Regions from separate parts of the Thauera sp. JM12B12 genome, predicted to be linked through region 1. Evidence: riboswitches for the same ligand, from Rfam matches in the RefSeq annotation. Region 1 holds a riboswitch; each other region holds the start of a gene.

Region 1 (6,997 bases):
GCCGACGGTGTAGGTGCCCTGCAGGAAGTAGCCCTTGCCGTCGGTCTTGGCGAAGGGCGACAGGTAGAGCGCCCCGACGGTGGACAGGCCCAGGCCGCTGGCATCGAAACCGTAGGCCACGAACTCGAACGCACCGAGGCCGACCTTGGCGCCGAGCTCAAAGCCGCTGGCATTGAAGCTGCCCGCCCCGCTCGTGCGCTGGTGGATCGCGCCCGCCCACAGCGAACCTTTCGCGGCGCCCGCCTCCCAGTCGTAGTTGGCCATCGCCTGGAAACCGGGATCCTTGGTCTCGTCGCCGGCGAACTTGTTCGGATCGAAGATCCCGAACGAAGCCGACAGCCCGCCCATCGCCGGCGTGGTGTAGGTGATCTGCGGCTGGAAGCCGGTGTACATGTAGCCGTGGCCGATCATGCCGAAGGTGGTGTTGAAGGGCGTGGAGGCGTAGCTGTTGCCGCCCAGGCCAAGCAGGGTCATGTCGGACAGGATGATCTTCTGCCCGAACAGGCCGATGTCGCGACCGAGCTTCACCGTCCCCCACTCCTGGTTGCCGAACTGGAAGTACAGGTTGCGCGTGTCGATCTGGGTGAAGGGGCTGTCGCAGCCGGTGGCCCCGCCGCAGCCCGGGTCGCTCGGCAGGCCGACCACGTCCGACTTGTCGTTGATGCCAGGGGCGAAGCCGACGTGGGCCTTGATGTCCAGGCCGTCGACCTTGGTGGTGAACACGAAGTTGATCCAGCCCGGCAGCAGGCCGTTGGTGAGCGCGGAATTGGTCGTCTTGACGCCGTTGGCCTCGGCGGTGCGGTGCGAGTAGAAGCCGTTGACGGTGCCGTTGATGTCGAGCGTGGCGTCGCCCTGGGAAAAACTGATCGCCTGCGCCGAGCCGGCGCCGAAGCCGAGCAGCGCGGCAGCGATGCTGGCGGGCAGCAGACGGCGCGCGGTACGCAGGGGGCGAGCGATGGCGGTGGTGTTGGAATGCATGGATGGCTCCTCGAATGGTCGTTTTCTCTTGACTCCTCCGACCCGGCCGCGCGGCGGCCAGGCTGGAAGCGCCTTGCGCAAACCCTGTGCCACTCGCGGCAAAACACCGCAAAATGCGGCTTTCCGCCGCATTTACCCCATCCAGGGTGTTCAACATGCTCCAATAGCCACCTGCCCGCGATGATCCGGAACGGTGCGTCGTGGAACAGCGCATGCGGTCGCTCCGCCGCATCGGACGCCCTCGACAGCCTTTCCCTCGGCCCGGACATGGCCCTGGCCGCCCTCACCGCACGCTGCCTCGGCGAGCGCTCCCGACAACCCGATGAACCCTAACGCTGCACACATGACCTCGCCCGCCCACGCCTCTCCCGCACGCTACCCCCTCGCGATCATCGGCGCCGGCGCCCTCGGCCTGCACTTCGCCGCGCGCCTGGCGGGCGCGGTCCCGGTGGCGGTGGTCGCGCGCGATGCCGAGCGTGCGGCGCATCTGCGCGCCGGTGTCGAGGTCGGCGGCCAGCCCTTCCGAGCAGATGCCTTCGCCGCAACGCGGCCTCCGCTTGCCGACTGGCTGATCGTGCTGGTGAAAGCTGGCGACACCGCCGCTGCCGCGGCGATTGCCGAGCGCATGCAGCCAGTCGGCGTGCTGTCACTGCAGAACGGGCTTACCGGCGATCTCCTGCGCGCGCACTGCCGGGCGGCGCTCGTCGACCAGGGCATCACCACCGAGGGCGCCTACCGCGAGCGCACGGCCGCGGGCGAGCGGGTGCAGCCCTCGGGCGCAGGCGAGACCCTGCTGCCGCCCGGGTTCGAAGCGGTAGCGGAGATGCTGGTACGTGCCGGCCTGCGCGCCCGGGTCGAACCCGACATCGCGCGCGCGCGGCTGGCAAAGCTGCTGGTTAACGTGGCCATCAACCCGCTGGCGGCGATTCACCGCGTGCCCAACGGCGCCCTTCTCGAGCCGCCCTACCGCGCCGCGCTGGACGAGCTTGTGCGCGAAGCCTGGCCGGTGCTGCGCACCGAAGGCCTTGCACTCGATCTCGACGCGGCGCTCGCCCGCGTGCACGCGGTCGCCGCGGCAACCGCCGCCAACCGCGCCAGCATGCTGCAGGACGTGCTCGCCGGTCGTCGCACCGAAATCGACGCGATCACCGGCGCCCTGCTGCGCATGGCGGAAGCGGGCGGTTTCGAGGTCCCTGCCCACCGGGCCATGCATGCCCTCGTGCGCAGAATCGAGCACGCTGCGTTTGACAGCCCCGAGGGGCGCGGCTAACCTCGCGCCCTGTTCATGGTTGCCTGCCGATACCGGCAGGCATGAAAAGGGAATCCGGTGCCGCGCCCAGCGCGAATCCCGGAGCTGCCCCCGCAACTGTAATCGGCGAGTCTTGCGCCCTCTCTGCCACTGGAGATCCTCCGGGAAGGCCGACGCAAGGCGACGACCCGTGAGCCAGGAGACCTGCCATGCACATCACCTTCAACAGTTTGGGGCGGGGTGTCCCTGACAAGAGGCATGGCTCACACCATTTCACTTGCACGCTTTCCTGACGGCTCGGCCACGTCGCATGACATGTTCATGCGCCTGAGGCATTGCGCCCGCTCGTCGGAGATCCGCCCCGCCTGCACCGGATCTCCACCATGCACGCATCTGCCCGCCTCGCCCCCGTCGCGCTCGCCGCGGCGCCGAATCCACCCGCGCCCGCCGCAGCCTCCCGGCATGTCGCCGCACGCCCGCTGCTGCGCTTCGGCGCTGCCGACGCAGCGCGCATCCGTGCCCACCTGCTCGGCCTCGATGCCGACGACCGACTGCTGCGTTTCAGCCATGGCATCCGCGACGAAGGCATCGCCGCCTATGTCGACGCACTCGATTTCGCGCGCGATCACGTCCATGGGCTATGCAACACGCAGGGCGAGATCGTCGCGCTCGCCCATGTCGGCGTGCGCGAAGGCGAGGTCGACTTCGGACTGAGCGTCAGCCCTGCGCTGCGCCAGCGCGGCCTGGGCCGTGCGCTGTTCGTACACGTGATCGCGCTGGCGCGCGCCCTCGACGCCGCCCGCATCGTCTGTCACAGCGTCAGCCCTGCAGTGCTGCACATGGCCGCCGCGAGCGGCTTCCGCCGCCCCGGTGGCCGGCTCACCGCGCCGCTCGTGCTGGAGTTGCAGAGCGCGCGAGACGCCATACCCGCTCACCGGCACGCGCCTCATCCTGCGCCGGACGCCCAGGCCGCCCCGCGCACTGCTGCCTGAACGGCAGCCTTCCCGACAGCATCGCCCCGCCCACATTCACGAACGAGGACCACCTGTGGACCGACTCCCTGCCCAGAAACGCCCCGACACCCTCCAGTACGACGCCTTCCAGGTCATCCGTCGCAACGGCGCGGCGGTCGCCTTCGACCCGGCCAAGATCGCCGTCGCCATGAACAAGGCCTTCCTCGCCGTCGAAGGCAGCCAGGGCGCGGCCTCCTCGCGCGTGCGCGAACTCGTGGCCCGCCTCACCGACACCGTGGTCGGCGCCCTCACCCGCCGCCTGCCCGACGGTGGCCTGCTGCACATCGAGGACATCCAGGACCAGGTCGAGCTGGCCCTGATGCGCTCGGGCGAGCACGACGTCGCCCGCGCCTACGTGCTCTACCGCGAACGCCGCGCCGCCGAGCGCGCCGCGCAGCAGGGCACGGCGGCACAGGCGGGCGCCGCCGACCCGGTGCTGCAGGTCGTCGACGGCGAAGCGCGCCGCCCGCTCGACCGCGCCGCCCTGCTCGCCATGTGCCGCGAAGCGTGCGCGGGGCTGGACGGGGTATGCGCCGACACCGTGCTCGAGCACGCCGTGCGCAACCTCTACGACGGCGTGCCCATCGCCGCCGTGCGCCAGGCCCTGGTGCTGGCGGCGCGCACGCTGATCGAGCGCGAGCCGGACTACGGCCGCGTCGCCGCCCGCCTGCTGCTGTCGGCGATCCGCGTCGAGGTGCTCGGGCGCGAGACCTCGCAGGCCGACATGGCCGACCCCGATCGAGGCTATGCCGCCTGCCTGCCCGCCTTCATCCGCGCGGGCATCGCGGCCGAGCTGCTCGACCCACGGCTGGCCGACTTCGACCTCGCCCGCCTGGCAGCGGCGATCCAGCCCGAGCGCGACCTGCAGTTCGACTACCTCGGCCTGCAGACCCTGTACGACCGCTACTTCCTGCATGTCGACTGCCGCCGCATCGAGCTGCCGCAGACCTTCTTCATGCGCGTGGCGATGGGCCTGGCGATCAACGAGATCGACCGCGAGGCACAGGCGATCGCGTTCTACGAGCTGCTGTCGAGCTTCGATTTCATGAGCAGCACGCCGACGCTGTTCAACAGCGGCACCCGCCATGCGCAACTGTCGTCCTGCTACCTGACGACGGTGGCCGACAGCCTCGAGGACATCTACCAGTCGATCAAGGAAAACGCCCTGCTGCAGAAGTTCGCCGGCGGCCTGGGCAACGACTGGACCCCGGTGCGCGCGCTCGGCAGCCGCATCAAGGGCACCAATGGCCACAGTCAGGGCGTGATCCCCTTCCTGAAGGTAGTCAACGACACCGCGGTGGCGGTGAACCAGGGCGGCAAGCGCAAGGGCGCGGTGTGCGCTTACCTCGAGACCTGGCACCTCGACATCGAGGAGTTTCTCGAACTGCGAAAGAACACCGGCGACGAGCGCCGCCGCACGCACGACATGAACACCGCGAACTGGATTCCCGACCTGTTCATGAAGCGCGTGCTGGAGAACGCCGAATGGACGCTGTTCTCGCCGGCCGACGTGCCCGACCTGCACGAGCGCTACGGCCAGGACTTCGAGGCGGCCTACTGCGCGTATGAGGAGAAGGCCGAGCGCGGCGAGATCCGCCTCTTCAAGCGCCTGCCGGCGCTCCAGCTGTGGCGCAAGATGCTGACCATGCTGTTCGAGACCGGGCATCCGTGGATCACCTTCAAGGACGCCTGCAACCTGCGCTCGCCGCAGCAGCACGTGGGCGTGGTGCATGGCTCGAACCTGTGCACCGAGATCACGCTCAACACCTCGGCCGACGAGACCGCGGTGTGCAACCTCGGCTCGGTGAACCTGCCCGCCCATCTGGTGCGCGACGGCGACGGGCGCTGGACGCTCAACCCCGACAAGCTGCAGCGCACCGTGCGCGTCGCGATGCGCCTGCTCGACAACGTCATCGACCTCAACTACTACGCCACGCCCAAGGCGCGCGCCGCCAACCTGCGCCACCGCCCGGTGGGCCTGGGCATCATGGGCTTTGCCGACGCCTTGCACATGATGGGCCTGGCCTACGCTTCGGACGCCGCGGTCGAGTTCGCCGACCGCTCGATGGAAGCCGTCTGCCACGCCGCCTACTGGACCTCGACCGAACTCGCCGAGGCGCGCGGGCCGTACTCCAGCTTCCGCGGCAGCCTGTGGGATCGCGGCATCCTGCCGCAGGACAGCCTCGCGCTGCTGGCCGAGGGTCGTGGCCACCTCGGCAACACCGGTGCCGACGCCGGCGGCGGCGCCCTGCTCGAGGTCGACCGCTCCTCGGCGCTCGACTGGGGTCCGTTGCGCGAGCGCATCGCCCGCCACGGCATGCGCAACGCGAACTGCGTCGCCATCGCGCCGACCGCGACCATCTCCAACATCGTCGGCGTGTCGGCGTCGATCGAGCCCGACTACCAGAACCTGTACGTCAAATCCAACCTGTCGGGCGAATTCACCGTGGTCAATGCGCATCTCGTGCGCGAGCTGAAGGCGCTCGGCCTGTGGGACGAAGTGATGGTGGCCGACCTCAAGTACTTCGACGGCTCGCTCGCCCCGATCGAGCGCATCCCGGCCGAGCTCAAGGCGCGCTACGCCACCGCGTTCGAGATCGCGCCTCAGTGGTTGATCGAGGCCGCCTCGCGCCGCCAGAAGTGGATCGACCAGGCCCAGTCGCTGAACCTCTACGTCGCCGGCGCCTCGGGCCGCAAGCTCGACGAGCTCTACCGCCTGGCCTGGCTGCGCGGACTGAAGACCACCTACTACCTGCGCACGCTGGGCGCCACCGCCATGGAGAAGGCCGGCACCGCCGCGGCAACCGTCGCCCACGCGGACCCGGCGCCCAGGGCATGCTCCATCCTCGATCCCGACTGCGAGGCCTGCCAATGACCGCCTTCTTCGACGACTGGGACACCCCCGCCCCCCCTGCCGCGACCGGGTCCGCGAGCACCGCGCGGGCGCCGGTGCGCGCCGCCGACAAGCGCATCGTCAACGGCCAGGGCGACATCAACCAGCTCGCGCCCTTCAAGTACCCCTGGGCCTGGGAGTTCTTCCTCAACGCCAACAGGAACCACTGGACGCCGCTGGAGATCTCCATGGCGCAGGACGTGCACGACTACCACCATCGCCTGACCCCGGCCGAGCGCCATGTGTTCGAGAACGTGCTGTCCTACCTCACCACCTCGGACATCCTCGCCATGCGCAACATCGGCCTGGCGGTGATGGAGAAGATGAGCGCGCCCGAGCTGCAGATCTACCAGGCGCGTCAGGTGTATGAGGAGGCCCTGCATACCTGGACCTACCAGCACTGCATCGAGAGCCTGGGCCTGGACCAGCAGGAGATCTACAACCGCTACCGCGTCGTGCCCGCGATCCACGGCAAGATCGCCCTCGCCAACCGTCGGCTCGAGCGCGTGATGCGGGCCGACTTCGACCTCGGCGAGCGCGACAAGCTGCACGAATTCGCGCTCTCCTACCTCTTCTTCGCTGCCATCTTCGAGGGGTGCTGGTTCTACAACGGCTTCACCCCCATCTTCGCGCTGCAGCGGCGCGGGCTGATGAAGGGCACGGCGGAGCAGCTGCAGTACATCATGCGCGACGAGGTGCTGCACTGCGCCTTCGGCATCCGCACCGTGCGCACGCTGATCGCCGAGGAGAACCTGCAGCTCGACCCGGCGGCGCTTGCCCGCCTCTGGGACGAAGCCGAGGCCGCCGAGGCCGCCTATGCCGGCTACCTGCTGCGCGAGCCCATCCTCGGCTACTCGGCCGCGC
Region 2 (6,997 bases), 410 kb from region 1:
CGACAGGAAGGTGATGCGCGCGCAGCGCAGGCGCTCGTCCACCGGCGCGGCGACGAAGCCGAGCACGCGCTTCTGGTGCGGCCACAGCACGAACCACAGGTTGCATACCATGATCACCGCCAGCCAGATGCCCAGCCCGAGCGGCGCGAGACTGCCCTGCAGGCTGAGCGCCTCGGCGAGCCAGCCGCGCTGCCACAGGATCGCCACGCCGCTACCGAGCACCAGCAGCGAGGCATGGCGGAAGGTGCCGTGCTCGCGCTGCATGAGCGCGCGCTGGCGCGGGCTGTCGGGGTCGGACAGGTCGGCTGCGCTCAGGGGCGCGTAGCGCGCGCGGGTGACCGCGGTGGCGTAGTTGTGCCCCACCCACACCAGCGCGCCGACGACATGCAGCCAGCGCGCCGCCACTTCGAACAGGGTCTCCATCGTCGTGCGCCCTACATCAGCTGGCGCAGCAAGAGCGCCAGCGCCACGGTGAGGGCAACGCCGAGCGCCACCGTCACCACCGAGGAGTCGAACACGCGCAGCAGCAGATCAGACATGATCGACCTCCACCACGGCGAGGGCCGCGTCACTGCCCGCGGCGGCACCGCCGGCGCAGCCACCCGTCGCGCAACCGCCATTGGCGCCGAGCAGGCGCGCGTTGCGATCGTTGCGCAGCACCAGCGGCTGGGCCCTGCGCCCGGGGGCATGCGCCCTGGCGATCGCCGCGGTGATCAGGTGGTGATGCGGCGAGCGCGCGCAGGCGGGGTCGGTGTTCGACGCGTCGCCGGTGAGCAGGAAGGCCTGGCAGCGGCAGCCGCCGAAGTCCTTCTCCTTCTCGTCGCAGCTGCGGCAGGTGGGGCTCATCCATTCGTCGCCGCGGAATTTCCGGAAGGTCGGCGACTCGTTCCACAGCCAGGCCAGGCTCTTGTCGCGGATGCTGGGGAAGTCCAGACCCTCGATGATGCGCGCCTCCTGGCAGGGCATGGCGACACCGTCGGGGGCGATGGTGAGGTGGATCGCGCCCCAGCCGTTCATGCAGGCCTTGGGCCGGCCCTCGTAGTAGTCGGGGATCACGAAGTAGATCGTCATGCGCTGGCCGAGGCGCTCGCGCGCCGCCTGCACCGCGCGCTCGGCCGTCTGCAGCTGCTCGAGCGAGGGCAGCAGTTCGTCGCGATTGACCATCGCCCAGTTGTAGTACTGGATGTTGGCGAACTCGAGGTAATCGACGCCGATGTCCTCGGCCAGCGCGAGGATCTCCTCGACCTGGCCGATGTTGTGGCGGAACACCGGCACGTTGAGCACCATCGGGAAACCGTGGGCCTTGATCATGTGCGCGACCTTGAGCTTGAGCTCGTGGGCGCGCGCGCCGACCAGGGCGTCGGTGAGCGCACGCTCGCTCGACTGCAGCGAGAGCTGGATCTGCTTGAGTCCGGCGGCCTTGAGGGCGAGCAGCCTTTCCTCGCTCAGGCCGACGCCCGAGGTGATGAGATTGGTGTAGTAGCCGAGCGCGCTCGCCTCGGCGACGAGTTCCTCGAGGTCCTCGCGCAGCAGCGGCTCGCCGCCGGTGAAGCCGAGTTGCAGCGCGCCGAGCTCGCGGCCCTCGCGCAGCACGCGCTTCCACTCGGCGGTGCTCAGTTCGGCCTGGGCGTCGCGGGTGTAATCGACCGGGTTGCTGCACCACGGGCACTTCAGCGGGCAGCGGTAGGTGAGCTCGAGCACCAGCCACAAGGGCTTGCCCTGCCCGTCAAGCCTGACGACGGATCCATCCTTTGGCACGGAACACCTCCAGGAATTTGTAGACGCCTTCGGCCACGCGCGCGTCGTCGCCCGGGTAGCGCAGTTGCAGCTCGGCGACGAGTTCGGCGACGGTGCGTTGGCCGTCGCAGCGCTCGATGATGTCGCCGGCGGTCTGGTTGAGCTTGACGATGCCTTCCGGGTAGAGGAGGACGTGCGAATCCTGCGTCGGCTCCCAGCGGAAGAGGTACATCGGGTTGAGCGCGTAGCGCTCGCCCGCGGCGGGCGGGCTGAGGGCGGTGTCGTTCATGCGTGCATCCGGTGCGGGGGCGGGCAGGTCGAGCGCGGCGCGGCGGCGTCTGCGCGTGATGAGCCCGGTGGCGGAAGCCGATGCGCGGGGCGAGACCGCGGCCCGCAGCCGTCCGTGGACGGCCGGGCCGCGCGCGCTCAGCGCACGTAGACGTAGGCGGTGACTTCGAAGCCGAGCCGGATGTCGCAGTACGCGGGGTCGGTCCATTGCATGATGTGTCTCCTCGTGAATGATGGTGGGCGAACCGGCGCGGCGGCCGGCTCACCCACATCATCCCCGCGGCGGCAGCGCCCGGGATCCGCGTAATCGGGGGCGTGCCATGAGGGCGATCACGAGCGCGCGCTGGCGAAAATCATGATTCTGTCGCCGCGCGCAATCGCGTTGACCTGGGTCAACGCGCGCCCGGCCGAAGCTGGCGGATCTCCTCGACCAGGCCCGCGTTGCCGGCGTCGGCCGGCCCCTGCCAGCCGTCGAAATGCAGGAGCTCGGGCAGCGGCATGCGCTTCAGCCAGCCTGCCGCCTCGAGCTCCGGCTGGGCATGGAAGTCGCGGACGTAGCCGATGCACAGGTAGGCGATCGGGATGATCTCCCCCGGGATGCCGAGCGCCTCGCGCAAGGCCTGCGGGTGCAGGATGCTGACCCAGCCGACACCGAGGTTCTCGGCGCGCGCCGCCAGCCACAGGTTCTGCACCGCACACACTGCGCTGTAGACGTCCATCGCGCCGATGTGCGTGCGCCCGATCACCACCGGGCCATGGCGGCTGCGGTCGCAGGTGATGCAGAGGTTGACCGGCGACTCGAGGATGCCCTCGAGCTTGAGGTTGCGGTAGGTGGCGCGCTTGGCCTCGTCGAACATCTGCTCGGCCTCGGCGTGGGCGGCGAGGAAGTCGGCGTGGATCTTCTGCCGCACCGCGCGCGAGCGCACGACGATGAAGTCCCAGGGCTGCATGAAGCCGACCGAAGGCGCATGGTGGGCGGCGGTGAGCACGCGCGCGAGCACCTCGTCCGGGATGGCATCGGGCAGGAACTCGCCGCGCACGTCGCGGCGGGTGTGGATGGCACGGTAGACGGCGTCGCGCTCGGCGGTGCTGAAACGCGGGTCGGTCTGGAAGCGCGGTTGCGCGTTCGCGGCAAGGCCAGCGGACGCCCCGGATGAATGAGGCGCGGCCGCGTCCGGGCCGGCGTCGGCGTGCGCGTGGGCGCGCGAGGGCGCGGCCTGCGCCTGCGTCGGGCTGCTCATGAAGTATTCCCCTTGGCTACGAGCAGTGGGCAGCCGCCGACCAGACGGCTGCGGACAAGGCTTCGAGGCCGGTCTTCCGGCTGCGGATCATCTCGTCCGGACGCCTTCCCGGTCCTCGCGGACCAGTGGCTGGGCGAACCTCGCCCGGACAATCCCCTTCACGGCGCTGGGCGCGCGGCGGACTGGCACCGCCTTCCCGATTCTCCCGCGCCAGGCGCGGGCACCCCGAAGCAAACGAGCGCGAATCTTAGCAAGATCAAGATCAATGGGGTCAGACCCCATTGATCGTCAGCCGCGCTGGCGGCGGGCTTCGAAGAGGCAGATGCCGCTGGCGACCGAGACGTTCAGGCTCTCGACGCTGCCGTGCATCGGGATGCGGGCGAGCTCGTCGCAGGTCTCACGGGTGAGGCGACGCAAGCCGTCGCCTTCGGCGCCGAGCACCCAGGCCACCGGCACCTTCTGGTCGATGTCGTAGAGGGACTTGTCGGCCTCGCCGGCAGCGCCGACCACCCACACGCCGGCCTCCTGCATCTCGCGCAGCGCACGGGCGAGGTTCGTGACGGTGATGTAGGGCACGGTGTCGGCGGCGCCGCTGGCGACCTTGACCGCGGTGGCATTGAGCCCCACCGCGCGGTCCTTGGGCGCGACCACGGCGTGTGCCCCGGCGGCGTCGGCCACGCGCAGGCAGGCGCCGAGGTTGTGCGGGTCCTGCACGCCGTCGAGGACGAGGATGAGCGCGTTCTCGTCCAGGCTGTCGAGCACGTCGGCGAGCTTGATGTCGCGCCGGGTGGCGTCGACCTTGGCCACCACGCCCTGGTGACGGCGGGTGCCGACTAGGCCATCGAGCTTGTCGCCCTCGGCCTGGCTGATGCGCACGCCGGCGGCCTCGGCCTGGGCGAGGAACTTCTTCACCCGCGCGTCCTTGCGGTCGGCGGAGAGGAAGACCTCCAGCACCGCATCGGGCGCGTGGCGCAGCTTGGCGGAGACGGCGTGGAAGCCGTAGATCAGCTTGGTGGAGGTATTGTCGGGTGTCTTAGCCACGGTCGGAGCCCTTGGGGGTGGTCTTGCGGCCGGCTCGGCGGGCCGGGGCTGCAGTCGGAGTCGGGGGCGCGGATTCTAGCGCCTCGGCTGCGGCTGCGGCGACCGGTGCGGCGGCGGCCTTCTTTGCACGCACCTTGCGGGGTTTGGGCTCGGAGGGCTCCGGGCGCGCAGCCGGGGCTACCGGAGCGGCAGCCGTTTCGGCTGCTGCCTTCTTTGCGCCTGCCTTGCGCGGTTTCGCCTGAGCGGGCTCCTGCGCCGCGGCGAGCGTCTCGACGACCGGCGCGACGGCGGCCCTCCTCGCCCGTGACTTGCGGGGCTTCGGTTCGGCCACCTCCGGCACGGCGACGGGCACTTCGACGGCCGGGTTGACGGCCGTCTTTTTCGCGCGCGCGGCACGCGGCTTGGACGCCGGGGGCGTGGCGGACGCCGTGGCGACGGCCGCAGGCGCCACAATCGGCGCCGGCGCCACCTCGCCGACAGGTTCCGCCGCGGCCTTCTTCGCACGCTTGCTGCGGCTCTGGGCCGCAACGGGCTCGGGAACGGCAGCGAGGCCGTCCTCGACCGGCGCAGGTGCCGCCTCGGCGGCCTGGTTCGCGGCGGCTTTCTTCGCACGTTTGCTGCGCGCCTTGGGCTCGGCCGCCGCGGCGACACGGGCCGGGACATCAGCGGCGGGCGCAGTCGCGAGTTCCGCCACCGGCTCGGCGGCCGACTTCTTCCCACCCTTGCTGCGGGACTTCGCCGTGGCGGGCTCTGCAGCGGGGACCGGCGACTGCACGGTCGGGGCCTCGATGGGCTGCGCAGGCGCAGCGTCGACCACCGGCTCGGCCGCGCCCTTCTTCGCGCGCGGCTTGCGCGCCTTCTTCCCGGCTTCCGGGAGGGCGGCCGCAGCCACCGGCTCGGCGGGCTGCGCGGGCGCCTTCGGCGCGACCGGCAGCGGCCCTTCGATCAGGCGGAAGTCGATCTTGTTGGTCGCCATGTCGACGCGCACCAGTTGCACCTTCACCCGGTCCGACAGGCGGAACTGCTTGCCGGTGCGCTCGCCCATGAGGGCGTGGCGCGTCTCGTCGTAGTGGAAGTAGTCGCTGCCGAGGTCGGAGATGTGCAGCAGGCCCTCGATGAAGATGTCGTCGAGCGCGACGAAGAGGCCGAAGGGCACGACCGCCGACACGCTGCCGGTGAACTCCTCGCCAACGCGGTCCTGCATGAAGTAGCACTTGAGGAAGGCGACCACTTCGCGGGTGGCCTCGTCGGCGCGGCGCTCGGTCATCGAGCAGTGCAGGCCGATCTGCTCCCAGTCGCCGGGGCGGTATTGCTCACCGCCGAGCGCGGCCTTGATGCCGCGGTGGATCAGCAGGTCGGGATAGCGCCGGATCGGCGAGGTGAAGTGGGTGTAGGACTCGTAGGCGAGACCGAAGTGGCCGACGTTGTCCGGGCTGTACATCGCCTGCTTCAACGAGCGCAGCATCACGGTCTGCAGCAGCTGCGCATCGGGGCGGTCCTTGACCTGCTCGAGCAGCTTTGCGAAGTCGCTCGCACGCGGCTCGTCGCCCCCGCCCAGGCCGAGGCCGAACTCCTTGAGGAACTCGCGCAGCTTGGCGAGCTTGTCCTCGGAGGGGGAGTCGTGGATGCGATACAGCGCCGGATGCTCGCGGCTGGCGAGGAAGTCGGAGGCGCACACGTTGGCGGCGAGCATGCACTCCTCGATCAGGCGGTGGGCGTCGTTGCGCACCTCGGGCACGATCTGCGCGATCTTGCCGTTGTCATCGAAGATCATCCGCGTCTCGGTGGTCTCGAAGTCGATCGCGCCGCGCTTGGCGCGCGCCTTCAGCAGCACGCGGAACAGCGCGTCGAGGTTCTCAAGGTGGGGCAGCAGCGCGCCGAGTTCGGCGCGCACCGCCGGGTCCTTGTCGTAGAGCGCGGCGGCGACCCTGGTGTAGGTCAGGCGCGCATGCGACCAGATCACCGCGGGGTAGAAGCGGTAGTTCTTGATTTCGCCGTTGGCCGAGATGGCCATGTCGGCCACCATCGCCAGGCGCTCGACCTGCGGATTGAGCGAACACAGGCCGTTGGAGAGCTTCTCGGGCAGCATCGGGATGACGCGGCGCGGGAAGTAGACCGAGTTGCCGCGGTCGAAGGCGTCCTTGTCGAGCGCGCTGGCGGCGTCGACGTAGTGCGAGACGTCGGCGATGGCGACGATCAGGCGGTAGCCCTTGCCCTGCCGCTCGCAGTACACCGCGTCGTCGAAGTCCTTCGCGGTCTCGCCGTCGATGGTGACCAGCGGCAACTTGGTGAGGTCCTCGCGGCCGGCCCAGTCCTTCTTGCGCACGGTGTCGGGCAGCTTGCGCGTCTGCGCCTTGGCCTCGGACGAAAAGTCGAAGGGCAGGTCGTGCTTGCGCAGCGCGATTTCGATCTCCATGCCGGGGTCGGCGTAGTTGCCGAGCACCTCGACGATGCGCCCGATCGGCTGGGCGAACTTGGTGGGCTGCTCGACCAGCTCCACGGTGACGATCTGGCCCGGCTCGGGCTTCTTGCGCCCGCCCGGGGCGACCAGGATGTCCTGCGCCAGGCGGCGGTTCTCGGGCACGACGATCATCACGCCGTGCTCGTTGATCACGCGCCCTACGACGCGCGAGTTGGCGCGCTCGAGGATCTCGACCAGCTTGCCCTCGGGGCGACCGCGGCGGTCCTGG
Region 3 (6,997 bases), 850 kb from region 1:
CGGCTTCGCTCAGGCGGGTCGGCGGCGCGTGCAGGGCGCCTTCACGCTGCCAATCCGCAAAGCTGGTGACGAAGCCCTCGCGCTGCAAATCGGCCACCCCCGCCGTGATGCGCGTCTCGCCCAGCCGCGGCACCGCGAGCAGGCCGGTGGCGGCGCCGGCGGTGAGGCTCTCGTAGACCATCGACACGCTGTCTTCGGTCACCCAGGCCTGCGCGCTGCGCGCCACCTGTTCCATCGCCCAGCCGGGCGGGGTGTCGCGCACCGGACGCACGTCGACGCCGCGTTCGCGCAGGGCGAGCAGTGCGGCTTCGGTCTCGGCCGGGGTGCGGCGCGAGGTGGTCAGCGTCCAGCGCATCGCCGGCGTGGCGGCGAGGATGGCGTCGATCTGGGCGAGCAGGCCGGGGGTGTCCCAGCCATGGTGCTTGGACGGTCCGCCGATCAGGAACAGGCCCTTGTCAGCCGCGCGCTCGGGGCTGGGGCGGGCGGTGTTGAGCACGCCGCGGGTGGCGACGACGTTGGCGCGAGCGGGCGGCTTGTCGTGCTGCGGGATCACGCACAAGTCGAACCAGCCCAGCGGCAGGCTGGGCCGCATCAGCGCGATGAGTGTGCCGCCGCGTGCGCGTCGCGCGGCCAGGCCAGCCAGGTGCGTGCGGTGGCCGGCGACGAGGATCAGGTCCGGATCCGGCCGCGTGGCGCCGGGCGGGAAGCGGCCGGCGAGCCACTGCCACAGCGCGCTGCGACCGGCCGGGGCGTCGATCCAGTGCGTCTCGACCGCCGTACGCGCCGCCAGCGCCTGCGCCAGTCCCTGCAACTGGCTGCGGTGGCCGGGCTTGTTGTCGGTGATGAGCCAGAGGACGGTCATGGCGGGCTTCTCCTGCCTCAGCGGTTGAACCACTTCAACACCACCCCCCAGCTTTCCACATCGATTCGCGTCACCAGTCCGCAGCCGAAGTCCAGCCCCAGCCAGCGCTCGGGTGGCATGCCGAGCAGGTGGCCGGCGATGGCGCGCAGCGGGCCGCCGTGGGCCACGACGACGACATTCTCGGCGGGTGGGGGTGCCTCCCGTGGGAGCGGGCTTGCCCGCGAATCTCCAATCGACGAGCCATTCGCGGGCAAGCCCGCTCCCACAGGGCGTTTCTCGGCCCGCGGCGCAGATTCTGAAACTGGTGAAATTGGGGTTTGTCCCCTATTTCCATTTCCCGAAGAGGCGGTCTGCGGCGCGCAGCCCGGGCCGTGCCTGATCTCTTCCAGCCAGGCCAGCACCCGTGCGGCCATCTCGCGCGGCGACTCCCCGCCGGGCGCGCGAAAGCCGAGCGGGTCGGCCGCCCAGTCGTCGATCGCGCTGCCGATGTCGGTGAAAGTGCGGCCTTCCCAGTCGCCGAAGTGGATTTCCATGAGCCGGTCGTCCACGTGCGGCGTGCCGAGTTCCTGCGCGAGCAAGCGCGCGCGCGCGAGCGGGCTGGCGTGCAGGGTGAAGGATTCGGGCAGCAGCGGGCGCAGGCGCGCGGCGACCGCGACCGGGCACTCGGCGAGTCCGACGTCGGTCTGGCCATAGCAGACGCCCGGCTCGACGGCGGGGCGGGGGTGGCGGATGAGGTGGAGTTGCATGGGGTGCAGGGGCCGGCGCGTGGCGCGTGCTCAGGCCCAGTGGGCCAGGATGCCGATGTAGCACGCCAGCTCCGCCGCCTGCTGCACGGCGCCGAGCAGGTCGCCGGTGTGGCCGCCGAGGCGGCGCAGGAAGAGGCGGGCGAGCCAGAGGGTGAGGAGCGCCGCCAGCCCCAGCGCGCTCAGCCCCTGCAGCGGGGCGAGCAGGACGAAGGCGGGCAGCAGGCCGCAGAGGCCGGCGAGGATGAGTTCGCCGTGGCTCAGCCGCTGCGCGAGCGCGGCGGCCTTGCTGCTGTCGTCGCTGCGCGCGTAGGGCAGGGCGTGCAGCACGCCGACCGCGGCGAGGCGCGACAGTGGATGGGCGACGAGGAGCGCGATCGCGGCGGTGGCCGGGCCGCTGGCGGCCAGTTCGATCAGCGCCGCCGCCTTGGCGAGCAGCATCAGCACGATGCCGATGGCGCCGTAGCTGCCGATGCGCGAGTCCTTCATGATCGCCAGGATCTGCGCCTTGTCCCAGCCGCCGCCCAGCCCGTCGCAGGCGTCGGCGAAGCCGTCCTCGTGCAGCGCGCCGGTCAGGCGGATGGTGAGCGCCATCGACAGGATCACCGCCAGGCTCGCCGGCAGCACCTGGGCGAGCGCGTAAAGCGCCGCGGCCCCGGCAAGGCCGACCACCCAGCCCACCAGCGGCAACCAGGCGCCGGCACGGGCGAGGCGCTCGGGCGACCACGCCACCCAGGCCGGTACCGGCAGGCGGGTGAAGTAGCCGAGGGCGGTGAAGAAGCGGGCGAGCGGTTCGCGCATCAGGCGGTGCAGGTTTGCGGGAGGTTTGTGGGAGATTTTTCGGAGATCTGTGGGAGATCTGTGGGAGCGGGCTTGCCCGCGAACATCGCCAGCTCAAGCGCCGCATTCGCGGGCAAGCCCGCTCCCACAGACAGTTGCTCCCGCGACAGCCTCTTCGTGGGCAGCGCGCGTTCAAGTCTGCGTGCTGACCCCCGCCGACTCGAAGCTCGCCATCTCGTTGAGGAAATTCACCGCCGCCTGCACCAGCGGCAGGGCGAGCGCGGCGCCGGTGCCCTCGCCCAGGCGCAGGTCGAGCTCCATCAACGGTTCGACGTCGAGGTGGTCGAGCTGCACGCGGTGGCCGGGCTCCTGCGAGCGGTGGGCAAACACGCAGTAGGCGAGCACCTTGGGCTGGATCGCGTGGGCGACGAGGAGGGCGGCGGTGACGATGAATCCGTCGACGAGGATCAGCATGCGCTTCTCGGCGGCGCCGAGCATCGCGCCCGCCATCATCGCGATCTCGAAGCCGCCGTACTCGACGAGCACGTCCAGCCCCGAGCGCGGCCGTCCGCCGCGCTCCAGCGCCTGCGCCAGCAGGGTGCGCTTGTGGAACAGGCCGGCGTCGTCCAGCCCGGTGCCGCGGCCGGTCACGGTGTACAGGTCGGCGTCGTGCTCCGCGCCTACCAGGCAGTGGGTGATCAGCGACGCCGATGCGGTGTTGCCGATGCCCATCTCGCCGAAGCCGACGCAGTTGCAGCCGTTGCCGGCGAGCGCATGGGCGATCTCGCGTCCGCGCTGCAGCGCCGCGTCGCGCTGGGCGGCGGTCATCGCCGGCTGTTGCAGGTAGTTGGCGGTGCCCGGCGCGATCTTGGCGTCGATCAGGCCGCCGCGCCTGCCGAAGTCGTGGTTGACGCCGGCATCGACGACGGTCAGCCCGAGGCCCATCTGGCGGCTGAACACGTTGATCGCCGCGCCGCCGGCGAGGAAGTTCTCCACCATCTGCCAGGTCACGTCCTGCGGGTAGGCCGACACGCCCGCCCTGGCTGCGCCATGGTCGCCGGCGAAGACGACGATGTGCGGCTGCTGGAGCGCGGGGGTGAGCGTCTGCTGGATGAGGCCGATCTGATGGGCGAGCGGCTCGAGCCGTCCGAGCGCGCCGAGCGGCTTGGTCTTGCGATCGATCTTGTCCTGCAGCGCGGCGGCGAGCAGGGTGTCGGGCGGGGCGATGGCGAAGGGCGTCATGCGGCGAGGTGGTTCCGAGGTTGGGCAGCGCAGGGGGGCGTCACGCCCGGCGTCGGCGATGTCCGACGGATGACGGGCGCTTGGCGCGCGTGGAAGTTTAGCCCTGCTTCAGCACCAGTGGCAGCCCGGCGGCGACGAACACGACGCGCGGGCAGCGCGCGGCCACGGCCTGGTTGAGTCGTCCGGCCTCGTCGCGGAAGAGGCGCCCCAGCGGCGTCTCGGGCACCAGTCCGAGTCCGACCTCGTTGGCGACCAGGATGACGCGGCCGGGCAGCTTGGGCAGGGTGGCGAGCAGGGCGTCGCGCTCGCGGCGGAACAGCGGCAGCTCGTCCGCGCTGGCTCCCGGCGGCAGTCGATCCGCGTCGATCAGCAGGTTGCTCAGCCACAGCGTGAGGCAATCGACCACCACGCAGCGCTCGGGCGCCGCTTCGGCGCGCAGCGCGTCGGCGAGCGCGACCGGCGCCTCCACGGTGCGCCAGCCGGCGGGGCGGTCGGCCCGATGGCGGCGGATGCGCGCGGCCATCTCCGCGTCGAGCGCCTCGGCGGTGGCGATGACGGTGACGGCGAGGCCGGATGCGGCGGCGCTGCGTTCGGCTTCGCGGCTCTTGCCCGAGCGGGCGCCGCCGAGGATGAGTTCGCAGGTCATGGGTGCTTCGTTTCCATAGCTCGGTCTTATCGCTGCAAGGGCTGTGTTTTATTGCAGTGCACGATACTGCCCCGTACGGTATCATCCGCCCCCACTGCCCCGGAAGGGGTGGCGCGTTATCGGTGCCCACGGGCGTTTCTCGCCCAGGGTTAAACGGGAAACAGGTGCGCGGCCCCTCGCAAACGAGGCCGCAATGCCTATGCTGCCCCCGCAACGGTAAGTGCGCGCAAGGCGTGTCATGCAGCCACTGGGACTCCACTCCCGGGAAGGCGACCCGCCCGTCCGGCCCTCGGGCCGGCACAGCGCACGAGCCCGGAGACCGGCCGGAACGCGAATTGGCGGATGTGCCGCGGGGTGGCGGCGACGGGCGCGGTTTGTCTTGCTCTCTTCGGTTCTCCCACGCTGTCGGTGCGTCCAGGTGAAGTTGCCATGGCGTGCGGGGACGCGCGGCATGGCGAAGGGAGTTCAAACAATGAAGATCCGCCTCTCCGCGCTCGTGTCCGCGTGCGCGCTCGCTTACCCGTTTGTCCCGGCCCAGGCCGACGATGCCCAGCTCAACCACGTCGTCGTCACCGCCACCCGCCAGCCCATCACTGCCGACGAGGCGCTTGCCAGCGTCGACGTGATCGACCGCGACGAGATCGCGCGCGCCGGCAATGCCAGCCTGGTGCAGCTGCTGGCGGGCCGTCCCGGCGTTCAGGTGTCCAGCAGTGGCGGCCCCGGCGCCAACAGCAGTGTGTACATCCGCGGCGCCAACTCCGGCCACACCTTGCTGCTGATCGATGGCGTGCGCGTGGGATCGGCGACCAACGGCGCCCCCACGCTGGAGACCATTCCGCTCGAGCTGATCGAGCGCATCGAGATCCTGCGCGGCCCGGCGAGCGCGCTCTACGGGTCGGACGCCATCGGTGGCGTGATCCAGGTGTTCACGCGCAAGGGCCGCGAAGGCTTTCAGCCCAGCGTGCGCGCCGGCATCGGCACCGACGGGGCGCGCACGCTGGGGGCGACGCTGGCGGGCGGGGCCGAGCGCCTGCGCTACAACGTGTCGGCCGGCACCGAGCGCAGCGACGGCATCGATGCCAAGCCCAACTCCACACGCGGCAGCGATGGCGACGACGACGGTTTCCGCAACGAGTACTTCAGCGGCTCGGTGTCGCTCGGCTTCCGCGAGGCGGACGAGATCGGCCTGACCGTGCTGCACTCGGATCTGCGCAACTGGTACGACAACGCCAAGGTGTTCGACTCCTACCTCGACAAGCGCACCAGCTCGCTCGGCCTGCACATGCGCAACCAGCTCGCCGCCGACTGGACCAGCACGCTGCGCTTCGGCTACGGCGCCGACGAATCGCGCAACCGCGCCGACCTCAACGATCGATCCGTCTTCGACACCGAGCAGCGCCAGCTCACCTGGCAGCACGACATCGCCCTGGGCGCCGGCTCCCTGCTGGCCGCGTACGAGTACCTCGAGCAGGAGGTCGACTCCAGCTCCGCTTACGCCAAGACCAGCCGCTACACCAACTCCCTGCTGCTCGGCTGGAGCGGGCAGTTCGACCGTCACCACCTGCAGCTCAATGCCCGCCACGACGAGGATTCGCAGTTCGGCAGCAAGACCACGGGCGCGCTCGCCTATGGCTATCGCCTGAGCCCGGAGTGGCGCGCGCGCGCCAGCATCGGCACCGCGTTCAAGGCGCCGACGTTCAACGACCTCTATTTCCCCTGGGGCGGCAATCCGGACCTGCGGCCCGAGGAGGCCCTGAACCGCGAGGTCGGCCTGGTGTGGGAGCGCGACGGCACCCGCGCGAGCGCCACCTACTTCAACAACCGCATCAAGAACCTGATCGCCTGGGCGCCGCTCGATCCGGCCGATCCGATGAGCGCCTGGGCGCCGGCGAACGTCGCGCAGGCGTCGATCCAGGGCGTCGAGCTGGCTGCCAGCGCGATGTTGGGTGACTACCGCGTGCGCGCCACCGTCGACTTCCTCGACGCCGAGGACAAGGCAAGCGGCGACGAACTCGGCCGCCGCGCGCGCATCGGCGGTTCGCTCGGCATCGAGCGCGCCATGGGGCCGTGGACCTGGGGGATGGAATGGAACGGGCAGGGCCGGCGGTATGATCGCATTCCGAACAGCGCGGCCAACCGCATGGGCGGCTACGGCCTGCTGAACGCCTATGTGCACTACGCGCTGGCGCCGGACTGGAGCGTGGAAGTGCGCGCCAACAACATCCTCGACAAGGACTACGAGCTTGCCCAGAACTACGGCACCCAGGGGGCCAACGCCTTCGTGGCCGTGCGTTACGCGATGCACTAAGGCGCGATGCTCGTCGCCACCCAGCGTCACCACGTCCCCGGTGGCCGGCTCCTGATGCGGCCGGGCCGCCACCACCCCGTGCTGCTCGCCGCCGGCCTGCTGTCGGCGGCGGCGCTGGCGCTGCTGTGGGCCCTGGTGGCGGGCGACATGCCGATCGGCCTGGCCGAGGCCCTTGCCGCCCTCGCCGGCAGCGAGGGCATGGCCGCCGACGTCGTGCGCGAGCTGCGCCTGCCGCGTGCGGTCGCCGCCTTCGTCTGCGGCGGCCTGCTCGCCACCGCCGGCGCGCTGATGCAGGTGCTGCTGCGCAATCCGCTTGCCGATCCGTACATCCTGGGCATCTCCGGCGGCGCGGCGGTGGGGGCGCTGGCGGCGATCACGCTCGGCGCGGCCTCGATCTGGGTCGATACGCTGGCCTT

What was found. Region 1 has a riboswitch for cobalamin ahead of AAG895_RS13350 (GNAT family N-acetyltransferase). Riboswitches for the same ligand answer to the same signal wherever they lie in the genome.
Region 2: another riboswitch for cobalamin. It lies ahead of bluB (5,6-dimethylbenzimidazole synthase); the one in region 1 lies ahead of AAG895_RS13350 (GNAT family N-acetyltransferase).
Region 3: another riboswitch for cobalamin. It lies ahead of AAG895_RS17265 (TonB-dependent receptor); the one in region 1 lies ahead of AAG895_RS13350 (GNAT family N-acetyltransferase).

Annotation. Positions count from the first base shown of each region.
Region 1 is NZ_CP154859.1:2,945,995-2,952,991, forward strand. It holds gene AAG895_RS13340 (porin) at 1-978, opposite strand, end outside; gene AAG895_RS13345 (2-dehydropantoate 2-reductase) at 1,301-2,248, shown strand; cobalamin riboswitch at 2,248-2,454, shown strand; gene AAG895_RS13350 (GNAT family N-acetyltransferase) at 2,611-3,219, shown strand; gene AAG895_RS13355 (ribonucleoside-diphosphate reductase subunit alpha) at 3,275-6,115, shown strand; gene AAG895_RS13360 (ribonucleotide-diphosphate reductase subunit beta) at 6,112-6,997, shown strand, end outside.
Region 2 is NZ_CP154859.1:3,356,114-3,363,110, forward strand. It holds gene AAG895_RS15205 (urate hydroxylase PuuD) at 1-423, opposite strand, end outside; gene pqqE (pyrroloquinoline quinone biosynthesis protein PqqE) at 532-1,758, opposite strand; gene pqqD (pyrroloquinoline quinone biosynthesis peptide chaperone PqqD) at 1,727-2,026, opposite strand; gene bluB (5,6-dimethylbenzimidazole synthase) at 2,418-3,266, opposite strand; cobalamin riboswitch at 3,315-3,509, opposite strand; gene rlmB (23S rRNA (guanosine(2251)-2'-O)-methyltransferase RlmB) at 3,555-4,307, opposite strand; gene rnr (ribonuclease R) at 4,300-6,997, opposite strand, start outside.
Region 3 is NZ_CP154859.1:3,800,391-3,807,387, reverse strand. It holds gene AAG895_RS17290 (mitochondrial fission ELM1 family protein) at 1-862, opposite strand, end outside; gene cobC (alpha-ribazole phosphatase family protein) at 880-1,608, opposite strand; gene AAG895_RS17280 (adenosylcobinamide-GDP ribazoletransferase) at 1,639-2,406, opposite strand; gene cobT (nicotinate-nucleotide--dimethylbenzimidazole phosphoribosyltransferase) at 2,578-3,627, opposite strand; gene cobU (bifunctional adenosylcobinamide kinase/adenosylcobinamide-phosphate guanylyltransferase) at 3,725-4,273, opposite strand; cobalamin riboswitch at 4,377-4,616, shown strand; gene AAG895_RS17265 (TonB-dependent receptor) at 4,746-6,581, shown strand; gene AAG895_RS17260 (iron ABC transporter permease) at 6,636-6,997, shown strand, end outside.